One region of the Chitinolyticbacter meiyuanensis genome, then DNA from elsewhere that is predicted to be linked to it. Evidence: predicted binding sites of a transcription regulator. Region 1 holds the regulator's gene; the other holds the start of a gene.
The links. Region 1 encodes FNR, which switches genes on or off when oxygen is low (the NO sensors DNR and NnrR bind a similar motif). Its sites were predicted from a motif close to TTGATNNNNATCAA; they were not measured.

Region 1 (7,366 bases):
CCACCACCGCTTCGGCAGTGGTCACGCCGGGAACGAACTCCGACACACCGATACTGGCGGTGACGGTGATCTTGTCATCGCCGGAGGTAACCGAATCGGCCGCAATCTCGAAGCGGATACGCTCGGCCGCCGCTCGCGCGCCTTCAGCATCGGTCTGCGGCAGGATCAGGATGAACTCCTCGCCGCCGTAGCGCCCGAACACGTCGGGCTCGCGCAGCACCGCCTGCGTGCGCCGCGCCACTTCGCGCAGCACTTCGTCGCCGGCGAGGTGGCCGTAGGTGTCGTTGATCTTCTTGAAGTGATCCAGATCGAACAGCAGCACGCTGAACGGCTCGACGTGATAGCGCTCGATACGCTGGATCTCGTCGTGCAAGCGCATGTCGACGTAGCGGCGGTTGAATACGCTGGTGAGACCGTCGCGATTGGAGCTCTCTTCCAGTTTCTGCATCGCCGTATGCAGCATGGTCTGGTAGATCGCGCTGTCGGTTGCGTCGATCAGCGTCACGCCCACAGCCTCCACCTCGCCCTCATCGTTGCGCACCGGCATGAAGGTGAAGTTCTGCCGCATGAAGTCGATGCCGCCGGTGATCGGCCGATTGTGGGCGAAGCGGAACAGGTAGGGCCGCTGCTCCCACGAAGTGAAGGCAAAGTTCTTCAGCACGAACACGCTGTCGATCTTCTTGGCGAGCCACTTTTGCGGCAGGTCCGGGAACAGCTCGAACAGGCTACGGCCGACCGCATCCCCGCTCGCAATGCCACTGTGGTGCGCCATGAAGCGGTTCCACAACAGCAGCTGGTAGCTGCGATCGACGACAAAGACCCCGACATTGACCTCGCTGACGATGAAGTCGGCCAGCGATACCGTCATCAAAAGTTTTCCATGAAGGCGTCGAGCGCGGATTTGAGCGTGAGGATGGACTCCTCGGGCATCAGGGTCAGCAGGTGGCAGGTGAAATCGCGCACCTCGAGCGTGAAGTGCACTTCCACCAGGAGCGCGTAGTTCCAGGTCAGCTGCTGCGGATTGATCAGCCGCCCGACCTCGACGTTCTCCGCCATGATGGTCGGCGCCGAAAAACTGAGCTTGGCCTGCAGCAATTCGGCAATGCCATTGAGGCAGGCGCCGACCAGCACATTGCTCACGTCAAGCAGCAGCTCGCGGTCCGCCGCGCCATCGAGCGCGTCTTCATAGCCCATCAGGTCGGCCAGATCGCGGCAGCCGTCCTGGTCGTAGATGACCATGGCTTCGCCGCGCAGCGTGCCATTGAAGGCTTGGCGCGCCGCAGTCACCGACTGCGGTGTGCCGACGAGCTGGACGATGCCGGTGGAAATTGCAGCCGATTCGGTGATGTTGATGCGCGGCACCGACAGCTGCACGAAGGATTCAAGGATCTGCGCCAGCTGGGAGCCGGCCTGCCCCATGGCGATGTTGGTGACTTCCTGCAGCGCGTCGCGCTGGTCCGGGGTGAGCAACAGATGATCGATCATCATAGTCCCCGCTGTCAGAGCGAAATGCCGTATTCGCGCAAGATCGCTTCGATCTGCGCGGCATCGACCGGCTTCTTGACGAAGGCCACGGCCCCCAGCTGGCGAACGCGTTCGCGCGCCATGGGCTGGATATCGGCCGAAACCACGACGACAAAGCTGTTGAGCCCTTCGCGCTGCAGCGTTTCCAGCACGGTATAGCCGTCCATCTCGGGCATGGTCAGGTCCAGGAACATGACCTCAGCCTTGCCGGCGCGATACGCGGCCAAGGCTTCGATGCCGTTGCCGGCCTGCGTGATTTCAACATCCCATGACGGTGGCAAGGCCTTGATCAGCATCTTGCGCGCCATGACCGAATCGTCGACCACCAAAATTGGCGTAGGCATCCGACGCCACTCCCCAAAGCTACTGTTTCTTGTTAGTAAGCAAATTTAGCGGAGCAGTTTAGAGCATGGCATCCGCTTTGTGGATAGGGCTTCCGATGGAAGTAGGTCTAGTGCAGCCCGGCAACCAGTCGCCAGACGCCGACCACGATCAACAACAAACCCAATATAGACCGAAGCCAGCGATAGCCAAGCCAAGCCCGTAAGCGCCCAGCCGCCGCGCCGATCAGCATCAGGTTGGGCAGCGTGCCCAACCCAAAGGCCAACATCAGCAAAATCCCATTTTCTGTCGAACCACTTGCCAGCGCAGAAAGGCTGGCCGTATAGACCAAGCCACAGGGCAGCCACCCCCACAGCGCGCCCGCCACCAGGGCCTGCCAGAACCATCGGATCGGCAACAAACGGCGCAGCAGTGGTTGCACCCGCGCCCAGACTGGCACGCCTAGCCTTTCCAGGCGGGTGAACCATGCCGCCCAGCCAGCGATATAGCAGCCCATCACGATCAGCAACAGGTTGGCCAGCCACCAGAGCACGGTCTTCACCAGCGTCAGCGCAAGCAGGCCCGGAATACTGCCGACAGCGCCGGCAATCGCCCCGATCAGCCCGTAGCCCAGCAGGCGCCCGACATTGAAGCCCAGCAGATACGGCCAGCGCGGCCCGGGTGGCAGCTGCAAAGTGAATGCGGTGACCACCCCACCACACATGCCAAGGCAGTGGCCGCCACCGACCAGTCCGGCAATGAACAGCGAAAACAGGGCGGGGTCGAGCATGGATCAGATCAGGCGGGAATAGGCGACGATGGGTTGCTGGCGGATGAGGAAACGGTCGAAGACCATGGCGATGGTCCGCACCAGCAGGCGGCCACGTGGCGTCACATCGATGCCATCCGGCCGCAGCACGACAAGGCCATCGATCTCGAGCAGCTGCAGGCGTCGCAATTCTTCCGCAAAGTACACCGAAAAATCAATCATGTAGGCCGGTTCGAACGACTCGAACGACAACTGGAACTGGCACATCAGCGCCTGGATCACCGCCCGGCGCAACAGGTCGTCGCGCGACATGGCATAGCCACGCACCGTCGGCAACTGGCCGGCATCGAGTGCGGCGTAGTAGTCGTCAAGCTTGCGGGCGTTCTGCGCGTAGTGGCCGCCCACCATGCCGATGGCCGATACGCCAAAGGCCAGCAAGTCGCAATCGGCGTGGGTGGAATAGCCCTGGAAATTGCGATGCAGATGGCCGCGCCGCTGCGCGAGGGCGAGATCATCGTCTGGCAGCGCGAAGTGGTCCATGCCGATGTAGACGTAGCCTGCGGCCTGCAGTGCCGCGATGCTGTCGGCCAGGATATCGAGCTTGGTAGTAGCATCCGGCAGCGCCTGGGCATCGATGCGACGCTGGGGCGGGAAGCGCTCCGGCAGGTGCGCGTAGTTGTAGAGCGCGATGCGGTGCGGGCGCAACGCGACCACGCGTTCCAGCGTGCGCGCCATGGTTTCGCGGGTTTGCAGCGGCAGGCCATAGATCAGGTCGAGGCTGATCGAGCGAAAGCCGTTGGCACGCGCGGCGGCGATCACCGCTGCGGTTTCCGCCTCGCCCTGCACCCGGTTCACTGCGCGTTGTACAGCCGGGTCGAAATCCTGCACGCCGATGCTGACACGATTGAACCCCATCTCCGCAAGCGCAGCCATGGTCTGCACGCCCACCTTGCGCGGATCGATCTCGATGGCATATTCGCCTGCTGGATCGAGCTCGAAATGCCGACGCACAGCCGCCATCAGCCGGGCCAGCTGCGCATCGCTGAAGAAGGTCGGCGTACCGCCTCCCAAGTGCAACTGCTGCGCTCGGGGCCGCTGCTCGATCAAGTCGGCAGTCAAGGCCAGCTCGTGCTCCAGGTAGCCGAGGTAGGGCTCGGCCTGATCGCGGCGGCGCGTGATCACCTTGTTACAGGCGCAGTAGTAACAAATCGTGTCGCAGAATGGCAGGTGGAAATATAATGAAAGCGGTTTTGTCGCCGATCCCGGCTGGCGCGCAATGACGGCCTGCTGCCAGGCAGCGGCCTGCAGCGGTCCGAAACGATCCGCAGTGGGGTAGGAGGTATAGCGCGGCCCGTGGCCGTCATAGCGGACAATCAGGTCGCGATCGAATTCGGCTTGTTGCAGCCCGGCATATGCGTGCGTCACCGCGGTCATCCGTTCTGTTTGCAGGGTCGACCAGCTTAACGTGCGGTGTCGGGGCACCTCGTTGATCGGGATCAAGGCACAATCAGCCGCCCTACGGCATACCGCCGGATGGCCATCAACCCAGGGATTCCCATGCTTTCCACCATCCCGGTGCAAGACATCAGCATCAAGCATTTACGCCAGGCCTGCTCTACCTGCAGCCTGCGCGAACTCTGCCTGCCCATCGGCCTATCCGCCGACGAGATGAAGCAGGTGGATGAGCTCGTCACCCAGGGGCGGCCCATCAAGCGTGGCGAAGCGCTTTATCGCAGCGGCGAGCCGTTCCGGGCGCTCTACGCGGTCAAGCTCGGCTTCTTCAAGACCAGTGTGGTCTCCGAGGATGGCCGTGAACAGGTTACCGGCTTTCACATGACCGGCGACCTGATCGGGCTCGACGCCGTCAGCACCGATCACCACACCTGCGATGCCGTGGCACTGGAAGACAGCCAGGTCTGCGAGCTACCGTTCACCGAAATGGAAGAACTCGCGCGCAAGATGCCGGCGCTGCAACACCATCTGTACAAGGTGATGAGCCGCGAAATCGTGCGCGACCACGGGGTGATGCTGCTGCTCGGCAACATGAAGGCCGAGGAGCGCATCGCCGCCTTCCTGCTCAACCTGTCGCAACGGTTTGCGCTGCGTGGCTATTCATCATCCAGCTTCCACCTGCGGATGACGCGCGAGGAAATCGGCAGCTACCTCGGCCTCAAGCTGGAAACAGTGAGCCGCACGCTCTCCAAATTCCAGGATCAAGGCTTCATCAAGGTCCAGAACCGACTGATCGAGATCGTGCAGATCGATTCGCTGCGGCAGCTGGTCAACAGCTGCCAGGGCTAAGGCCATGGGCCCCGTCTGCCTGACTGCGCCGACGGGGCTACGCGAGCGCTTGCTTGCCCGCCTGAGCCGCGCCGGCTGCCCGGCAGACTGGTCAGGCGAAACACCACCCTCCCCCTGGGCCGCGGAAGCGCTGCATCTGAATGTAGGGGGCATTGCCTGCTCCAAGCCACCGCCCTTCAGCGTCGACATCGCCATCATGCTCGACCACCCTGCAGCCGAGCGCCTGGGCTGGATGCTGGCCGTAGGTGGCCACGCCAGTGCGCTGCAGCGCGCCATTCCCTGGCTAGATGCCCTTTCACCCACTCCGGCTGGCTGGCTGCATGTCGGCAGCGATGGTGCTGGGGCTTTCATCGGCACAGCCAACGCATTGTGGGCCGAGCAACAGCAGCAGGTCGTTGCCTGGCTGGCTGAACGAGGGCCCCACGGCACTGCGCATTTTGATCCGGCAAGCTGGCAAGCATTGGCGAGCCATACCCAGCATCAGTTGCAACTGCTGGCCGCAGCGTATCTGGCCAAGCAGCCCGCCGAGCACGAACTGGCAACCCGCCTCGCACTCGCCATCAGCACGCTCTACCCGCAAAACCAGACGTAAAAAAGGGCAGCCGGTAAGGCTGCCCTCAACAGAACAACGGGGATAGGGTCGATCAGGCCACGGCCTTGCTCGGCTGGGCCACCGCCTTGGCGGCTTGCTCGGCGCCGGCCACGGCAGCTTGGGTGAGTTCACCGGCAATCTTCTGCGTGCTGCGCGCTACGGCATCGTAGGTGCTGGCAGCCGTTTCGAAGGCATTGCGAAACACAGCGACTGCTGCACCGGAACCGGCCGGCGCCACTTCGGCAGCCTTGTCGAGTGAGCTCAGCAGCGTCTTGTTGAAACCGAGCACCTGCTCTTCGACCAGACGATTGAGTTCATGCTGGGTAGCGCTGGCCACGTCGAACACCGAGCGGGCCGCATCGAGGGCCTTGTCGACCGACGGTTGCGCCAGCTGCTTTTGCAGCGATACCAGACCTTGCACGTCCTTCACTTCGGATAGCGCCTTGGCGGCTTCAGCTTGATTGGCAAGAACTTCACGGGCCAAGCCCAGCTGCAGGCTGACGAGGCGTTCCACCCCGTTCAGTGCGATCTGCGACAAACGCAGCGATTTTTCCAGACCAGCTTGGTTGGCTTCGTTGTACTGATGGGTGTTGAACATCGTCAGACTCCAAGGATTGTGCATTGCATCAATTCGGATTCTTGACGGCCTCGCCTCGGGCGTCAAGCATCCCATTGTGCGCCGCAGCATTTTGGCGACAGGCGGTAAAAAAGGCGGCCATGGCCGCCTTGCTCCGCAACTGGCGAATCATCACGCTTTCACGTCGATGTTCTGCCCCAGGTTCGCAGGGTTGTTGTATGCCGCCGGCTGCGGCAGCGCTTCCAGCAACGACAGGGCGTTCTGTTGCTGGATGTCCAGCGCTTTGCGCAGCACCGTATTGGTCACGACATACTCGGACGGCTGCGAGCTGCTCGCGGCATTGACTAGGGACATGGACTCCATAACAGCACCTCCTGATACACACCCCTACCATACCCCTATGTTGGCAAGTACCACAAGGGTAGCGGGATGATCGGCGAGGCATGCAGTGATCGCGCTCACGTCCGGCGCGGGTCGGGCCAGCTGCGGTAAAATGCGCCGATGAACGCGCCCGCCTTTATCCATCTCCGCCTGCATTCCGAATTTTCCGTCGTCGACGGCATCGTCCGCATTGATGACGCCGTCAAGCGTGCCGCCGAGCTCGGCCAGCCCGCGCTCGGTGTGTCGGACCTGATGAACCTCTTTGGCATGGTCAAGCAGTACAAGGCCTGTCGCGCCGCCGGCATCAAGCCCATCATCGGCATCGATGCCCGCATCGAGAACGAGGAAGATCGCGACAAGCCCTTCCGCGTGCTGCTGATGGCCAAGAACCGGGCTGGCTATGGCCGCCTCTGCGAGTTGCTCACCGACGCCTACCTGCACAACCAGTACCGCGGCTATGGCGAACTGAAGAAGGAATGGCTGGCCGCCAAGTCCAACGCAGACCTGATCTGCCTCTCCGGCGCGCACCTGGGCGAAATCGGCCAGGCACTGGTCAATGGCAACTACGAGGCCGCCACCTCGGCTGCGCAGTGGTGGGCCGCGCAATTCCCCGACAGCTTCTATCTGGAGCTGCAACGCAGTGGTAAAGCCGAATGCGAGACCAGCGTACAGGGCCATCTCGACCTCGCTTCGGAACTGAACCTGCCCGCTGTTGCCACCCACGCAATCCAGTTCATGGATCGTGACGATTTCAAGGCGCACGAAGCGCGCGTCTGCATCGCCGAAGGTTTTGTCGTCTCCGACAAACGCCGGCCGCGCAACTTCACCGAAGAGCAGTACTACAAAACCCCGGCCGAAATGGCCGAACTGTTCGCCGACCTACCAGAGGCGCTGCAAAACT
Region 2 (7,366 bases), 1.0 Mb from region 1:
CGCGCGCCTGCCCTACCGCGATTTCGACGATGCCTTCGCCCAGTTGACCGCGCGGCTGGCGCAGGCTGAGCCGACCTTCCAATACCTCTACCTGCCGCAACTCGATACGCTGATGCACGAGCGCGGCCCCACATCCGTCGAAGCCGCAGCGCTGTTCGCCGAACTGGAAGCGCACCTTGTGCGATTGGCAGAGCACGCCAGCCGGCACGATGCCGCCATCGTCATCACCGCCGATCACGGCTTCGTGCACGCACCAGCCGAGCAATGGATCGACATCGACCGCATCGCGCCGCTGGCAGAACTGCTGATCCGGCCATTGTCCGGTGAAACTCGGCTTGCCTATTGCCACCTGCAACCGGGCAGCATCGAACGATTCATGGCGCTGGCGCAGGCCCACGTCGGCCACGCCTGCTGGCCCGTCGAGAGCTGCCGGTTGCTCGAAGCCGGTGTGTTCGGCCCCGGCTCGCCGCACCCGGAGCTGGCACGCCGCTGCGGCGACGTGACCCTGATTGCCAAGCCAGGCTGGAACCTGCGCGATACGCTGCCCGGAGAGCGGCGGCTGCAGCTGGCGGGCGTGCATGCAGGGGTGACGGCGGAGGAAATACGGATTCCGCTGATCGTGCTGCGGCCACGCTAGCAGCGCCGCAACGGAATCAGACGCTGATGCTGGTCGGCTCGTCAGCCACGCAGGCAATCCGGCCAACTTGCCCGCCGTGCAGGTGGAACACGGCATCCTGCGGCATGTCCTGCTGCCACATCGCCGCCGGTTCAATACCGAGGTAGACGCCGCGTAACACACGGCCGAGCATGCCGTGCGCAATCACGATCAGGCGCTCGGGCCGTTCAGCGTCGTCGAGAAAATCCATCACCCGGGCGGCGACATCGGTATAAGGTTCGCCGCCGGGCGACGCAAAGTGCCAGTCCGGCCGCACTGCAAGCTCTGGCTGCTCGGAGTGCAATGTGGGCACGTGCAAGGTTTCCCATTCACCGAAGCCCACTTCCATCAGCCGTGGCTCGGCGCGAACGGCGTCGGGCGCCAAGCCCAGTTGCTCGCTCACCAGCCTGGCCGTCTGCATGGCCCGGCCCAGCGGGCTGGCCCACACCTGCCAACCGCCAGCGCCGCCCAATTCCCGACGCAGCGTGGCGCCCATGGCGCGAGCCTGGGCAATACCCAGCTCGGTCAGTGGGGAATCGCACTGGCCTTGCAGCCGGCGATCGCGGTTGTATTCGGTCTGGCCATGGCGCAGCAGGTATAGGGTACGGTGCATCGGTCGAACTGGATCGGGAAAAGACGACAGTGTAATGGTCGGCCCTTGCCGCGCCAACGCAGCTTACTGTACCGCGCTTGCCGGATCGGCCATCGGCGCCGACGCGGTACGTGCATTGCCCGCTGGCTGCTTGGCCGGATAGAGCACTGCATAGGCCAGACCAAATACCACTGCGCCGCCAACGAGGTTGCCCAGCGTTGCGGGAACCAGGTTGGCCCAGATGAACTGGCCCCAGCTCACGTCGAGCCCGGCCAGCATTGCGGCGGGGATGAAGAACATGTTGGCGATGCTGTGCTCCAGCCCCAGCGCGACAAAGGCCATCACCGGCAGCCAGATCGCCACCATGCGGCCCAGCGTGTCACGTGCGCTGTAGCCTTGCCAGGCGGCGAGGCACACCAGCAGGTTGGCGAGTACGCCCTTCATGAAGGTCATCCAGAACGGGTGCGACAGCTTGCCCTGCGCCAGCTTCAGCAGATAAGCGGTCCAGGGCTCGCCCGGCACCAGAATGCCGGTCAGCCAGCCGAAGCACAGCGCGGCGAGCAGGGCACCGACGAAATTGCCGGCGTACGACACGCCCAGCACCCGCGCCATGTCCGCCCCACCGATCTCGCGGCGCCAGGCAGCCACCGTCTGCGTGGCGCAGTTGGAGGTAAAGAGATCGACGCCGGTAAGCACTACAGCGATGAAGCCCAGCGGGAATACCGCGCCGAACACCAGTTTGACAAGGCCGGGATCGCTGCTTGCCAACCCGGTCATCCCGCCGGCCACCACCAGCGCCAACAGGCCACCCAGCGCGATGTAGATGCCGCCCAGTACCGCCATCAGCCCGAGTCGTGGCAGCGGCAATGCCGCCTTGTCGACAGCGCCATGCGCTACGTAGTCGACGATTTCGGCAGGAGAGCGCAGGTTGGAAGCGGAATCAGACATGGCGATAAACCGGGCTATTGCAATGCCATCGTTATACCGCCGCCCTTCACGCCCGGGATGTGGCAAATGAACAAAGCGCCGTGAAATGCGGTGCTTTGCTGATCCAGATCAAACGCGGCCTGCTAGCGCACAGCGATCACAGCCGGTAAGCCAGCGAGGTCATCACTTTGGAGGTGGCCTGCATCAGCGATTTCACCGGCAACGGCAGCTCGGCCGCGCCCAGCTCCACTGCGAGCTCGGCGTGTTCGGTTTCATCGGTGTGCATCTGGCTGACGATGGCGCGGCTCTTGGTATCCTGCGCCGGCAACTCCTGCAGATGGCCCTGCAGGTGGGCACCGACCTGACGCTCGGTTTCCGCCAGAAAACCCAGGTTCCACTTGTCGCCGATCAGCCCGGCCGTTACGCCGATCGCCAGGCTGCCGGCATAACACAGCGGATTGAGCACGCTGACGTGACCGCCAAGCTCGCGGATGCGGCGCTCGGTCCAGGCGAGGTGCTCCACCTCCTCGTGCGCGGCTTCGCGCAGCGCCTCGCGGGTGGCCGGATCACGCGCGGTGAGCGATTGCCCCTGATACAACGCCTGTGCACACACCTCGCCGCAATGATTCACGCGCATCAGGCCGGCGGCATGTGCCTTGTCGCCAGCGGAGAGCGCTGCCTCATCGATGATGTGTGCATCGGGATGCGGCCGGGCACTGCTGGCGCTGGCGGCCAGCGTGCGCAAGGCAAGGTCGAATTCGGTGATCAGGGTGTCGATCGAAGGCAGTTTCAGCATGGATGGATCTCTGGCGGAACGCGGATTCCGGCGGGGGTGCGTGCTATGATACCCGCCATTTCCCCACACCGAGTCACACGTCGATGAAATCGCTGCTTTGCGCCGCTCTGCTCTTCGTTGCTGGTACCGCCCTGGCTGCCGACCCGCAGGTCGAACTCGTCACCAACAAGGGCAAGATCGTGCTGGAGCTGTACCCCGAGAAAGCGCCGGCCACCGTGGCCAACTTCCTGCAGTACGTAAAGGACAAGCACTACGATGGCACCGTGTTCCACCGCGTGGTGCGTGATTTCGTGATCCAGGGCGGCGGCTTCGATACCAAGGGCAATCAGAAGGCCACCCGCCCGCCAGTGAAGAACGAAGCCAAGGCTACCGTCGAGGCTGGCCTCAAGAATGATCGCGGTACTGTGGCGATGGCCCGCACCAACGATCCGCATTCGGCCACCAGCCAGTTCTACGTGAACCTGAAGAACAATGATTCGCTGAACTGGCCGTCATTCGACGGCTGGGGCTATACCGTATTCGGCAAGGTCATCGCCGGCATGGACGTGGTCGACAAGATCGGCCAGGTACAGGTGATGCCGGGCGATGCGCCGGCCGACGAGATCGTGATCCAGAGCGCGCGCGAACTGCCCGCCAAGGAAACGGCCAAGGCCCCGAAGAAAGACAGCAAGAGCAAGTAACCAGAGGAAGAACCACCCATGACCCAAGTCAAGCTCACCACCAGCCTCGGCGAGATCGTGCTGGAGCTCGATGAAGCCAAGGCGCCCAAGACCGTCGCCAACTTCGTGCAATATGTGAACGACGGCCACTACGACGGTACCGTGTTCCACCGCGTGATCAATGGCTTCATGATCCAGGGCGGCGGTTTCGAGCCCGGCCTCAAGCAAAAGCCGACCCGCGACACCATCGAGAACGAAGCTGCCAACGGTCTGAAGAACGATGCCTACACCATCGCCATGGCACGCACGCCCGATCCGCATTCGGCAAGCTCGCAGTTCTTCATCAACGTGGCCAACAACGACTTCCTGAACTTCCAGCTGCCTACCCCGCAAGGCTTCGGCTACTGCGTGTTCGGCAAGGTCAGCAGCGGCCAGGACGTGGTCGACGCGATCAAGGGCGTGAAGACCGGCAGCCGCGGCTTCCACCAGGATGTGCCGAACGAGGACGTGTCCATCGTCAAGGCCGAAGTGCTGGCCTGATTGCGTTTCAACGCAGTTAAAAACGCGGCTTCATGCCGCGTTTTTCTTTAACATCGCCCCATGCCTCGCCGCACGTTATTCATCTCCGATCTGCATCTGTCGCCAGCCGACCCGGCCACGGCCCAGGCCTTCGCACGGTTCCTTGCGGATACCGCGCGCGAAGCAGATGCACTCTACATCCTGGGCGACCTGTTCGAGGTCTGGGTCGGTGATGATCAGCTGGACGAACCGTTCTACGCCAACGTGGCCCGCCAGCTCAAGGCACTCGCCGACCATGGCGTGGCGGTGTACTTCATGGCGGGCAACCGCGATTTTCTCTGCGGCGATCGCTTTGCCCGCGAGGCAGGGCTGACTGTGCTCGCCGACCCGTCGGTAGTCACTACAGCCGGCCAGCGCCTGCTGCTGGCGCACGGTGACGCACTCTGCACCGACGATGCAGGCTACCAGCGCTTTCGCCGCATCGTGCGCCACCCGCTCACCCAATGGTTGTGGCTGCGGCTGCCCTATCGCTGGCGCAACCGCAAGGCCGCGCAGATCCGCGATCAGTCGAGCAGCATGAACCGCAGCAAGGCGGCCTACATCATGGACGTGAACCCGGATGCGGTCGTACAACTGATGCGGGATAACCAGTGCGACACACTGATCCACGGCCACACCCACCGGCCCACCAAGCACACCGTGGCCAGCGGCACCCGCTGGGTGCTGCCAGACTGGCATGCCGGTGTTGGCGGCTATTTGCGCGTGAACGAACGGGAGCTGACGTTGCTGAAGTTGGATGGACAGCGCTGGCCGATATCGACCGCGGCAAAAGAGTTCACTGCCGGTTGATATCGAAAGGTTGAATGCCCGAAAGCGCCGCCGGTTCAGGAGCCCGGCGTGCCGCCTGCAGCACCGACGTACACAGCCACGCCGGCAACAGCAGGTTGAGCAAAGGCACCAACAGCAATAGCGGGAACAGCAGCCCAAGGCATAGCAATACCCGGCGCTGGTGAGCATTGGGTGCAGGCAAGACCAGTCCGTCCCGCTGCATATGTCTGCGCACGGCTGCGTACAGGCTGCAGACGTTCGTGTAGCAAAGAGCGGCCCACACCAGCAGGCCGGCAACCACGGGGATGCACAGTCCGATCAATACGGCGCCCAGCCATACCCAGTAGCGGGGCTTTGTCGGCTGCGTCAACGGATGCTCGAACGGCGTGATCGGTAGCCTCGTCATCGCGCGGCGCAGCAACAGCGGTACCGCCACCAGGCGTACGCTGAGCAGCACGGCGATCAGGTAGCCGAGCACGAACAGCGCCCCGGCAGCGAGGGCCGTCAATGCGGCCAGTTGTGCCGTCTGCAGCAACCCGGCGCCCATCTGCCCCATCGCCACCACGCTACCGGAACTGGTAGCTGGTGCGCCCCACAGCGTCAAGCTGCCGCCCAGCAGCAGGCCACCGATCCATAGTATTGCCGCACTCAACGAAGCCAGCGCCAGTGCCTTGCTGAAGTGGATGTAGGCCCACAGGCAAAGGCCGGCAAGCAGCACGCTCCAGCAGGCCGAGCGCCAGATCAGGCCCGGCGAACAGGCGTCGATCAGCCCCTTGCCAAGGCAGACCAGCGCCGTCCGGCCGGCCATGCCCCATGCACGGAATCCGCGTTGCAGCGCGGCGTTCATTCGGCGTTGGCCAGCTGCAGCAGCAGATCAAGCTGGACTGCCGCATCGCCGATCTCGAGCAGCTCCGGCACCTTGGCACCACCGAGGGCAAGCGCCGGAACGAAGCAGTAGCTTTGGCCCGTTTTCAAGGGCCCGAGCCGGGCGAATGCAGCGGCAAACAATTCGGCGTCGAGTAGCTCCGCCTGCGTCTCAGTGCTGCATAGCACATCGTTGAACGCGGCCTCGAGCGACCAGGCCAGTACGCCCGCCTCTCTCAGGTTCGGATCGATGTAGGCGACGTCTGCGGCATCCTCGTCCAGGCGCCGGTAATAGATCAGTAAACCAAATGCGGTCACCGCAATCGGCAGCCGCGATGGATTCTCCTCGTCGTACATCAGCCAGCCATACAGCGGGTGCTTGTAGTCATCGGGATTCACCAGCGTGATCAGGCCATTGCCATAGCGCCCCAGCCCCACTCGCTGCCAGAGCGTGAGCAGCGGTTCGGGCAGCAGGCCGCGATAACGCGCCACCAGCTCGGTCGAGGCAGGGCGAACGTCCGTCGGCGCATGGCACTCGAGAAAGGGCTGCAAGGACAGCGCCTCGGTGCCGGGCGCAGCCGCCGGGCGCCGTAACAGCCGTGACCACCAGGAAGACATGGAACACTCCGCAGCGCAAAGCCCGGTTTTTAACATGCCGAGTCCGCGCCTGCCAGAACGCGCCGCGCCGGAGTCGCCAACAAAAAGCCCGCCGTCAGGCGGGCTTTCCGGTTCGCATCCGCGTCAATCGGCCGGATCGATCACCACTTTCATCCCTGGCCGCAGCGGCTTGGGATTCCATCGCTTCAGATCGGCCAGCGCCACGTCATAGCGGCGGGCGATGTCGGACAGCGTATCGCCGCGCTTGGCGGTGTAGGTGCGCGGCTGCTTGCGGCTGCTGCGCTTGCCTTCCTTCTGCGCCACCTTGGCATCGCCCGACACCTTGAGCTGCTGGCCGGCGCGGATCTGGTTGTTGCGGATGCGGTTGAGTGCCTTCAGCTCATCCACCGTCATGTCAAAGCGCTGCGCCACGCTGTAGAGCGTGTCGCCGCGCTTCACGCGATAGCGGTCGGTCTTCTTCGGCACCGGCTTGGGCGCGTCCTGCTCGCCGGTATCGACCGGATCGGCTTCCTTGTTCACCTTGAGCGCAGCAAGTGCCGTGCGCTCACGCAGGTCCATGCCCGGTGTCAGCGGCACCAGAATGGTCTGGCCGCGCGCCACGCGGTCGCCCCCGGTCAGATCGTTGATTTCCAGCAGTTCGGACAAGGCGATGCCATGGCGCTCGGCCAGCTCGCCGAAGGTCTCGCCGGACTGGGTCACATAGGGTTGCCAGTTCAGCAGTGGCTTGTCGTAGCTGGCGAGGTTGCTCTGGAATACGTCCAGTTTTTCTGCCGGCAGCACCAGCTTGCGCTCGTCCTTGTGGGCGATTACCGGGCGGATGAAGCCGGGATTGAGCTTGAGCAGCTCGTCGACCGGAATCTCTGCGAGCTCCGCGGCGATCTGCACATCCATGTGCCGGCCGGTAGTGA

Region 2: a site for FNR is predicted at 2,294-2,307, ahead of FLM21_RS13020 (formate/nitrite transporter family protein). Genes of this name have one in related genera too.

The regions. Positions count from the first base shown of each region.
Region 1 is NZ_CP041335.1:1,722,850-1,730,215, reverse strand. It holds gene FLM21_RS08455 (GGDEF domain-containing protein) at 1-868, opposite strand, end outside; gene FLM21_RS08450 (chemotaxis protein CheC) at 868-1,488, opposite strand; gene FLM21_RS08445 (response regulator) at 1,500-1,868, opposite strand; gene FLM21_RS08440 (sulfite exporter TauE/SafE family protein) at 1,976-2,635, opposite strand; gene hemN (oxygen-independent coproporphyrinogen III oxidase) at 2,639-4,048, opposite strand; gene fnr (fumarate/nitrate reduction transcriptional regulator Fnr) at 4,172-4,915, shown strand; gene FLM21_RS08425 (hypothetical protein) at 4,920-5,507, shown strand; gene FLM21_RS08420 (phasin family protein) at 5,560-6,105, opposite strand; gene FLM21_RS08415 (YjfB family protein) at 6,256-6,438, opposite strand; gene dnaE (DNA polymerase III subunit alpha) at 6,586-7,366, shown strand, end outside.
Region 2 is NZ_CP041335.1:2,732,794-2,740,159, forward strand. It holds gene FLM21_RS13010 (alkaline phosphatase family protein) at 1-637, shown strand, start outside; gene FLM21_RS13015 (histidine phosphatase family protein) at 654-1,268, opposite strand; gene FLM21_RS13020 (formate/nitrite transporter family protein) at 1,332-2,195, opposite strand; gene coq7 (2-polyprenyl-3-methyl-6-methoxy-1,4-benzoquinone monooxygenase) at 2,332-2,970, opposite strand; gene FLM21_RS13030 (peptidylprolyl isomerase) at 3,054-3,650, shown strand; gene FLM21_RS13035 (peptidylprolyl isomerase) at 3,669-4,169, shown strand; gene FLM21_RS13040 (UDP-2,3-diacylglucosamine diphosphatase) at 4,230-4,997, shown strand; gene FLM21_RS13045 (hypothetical protein) at 4,984-5,823, opposite strand; gene FLM21_RS13050 (GAD-like domain-containing protein) at 5,820-6,458, opposite strand; gene FLM21_RS13055 (lytic transglycosylase) at 6,582-7,366, opposite strand, start outside.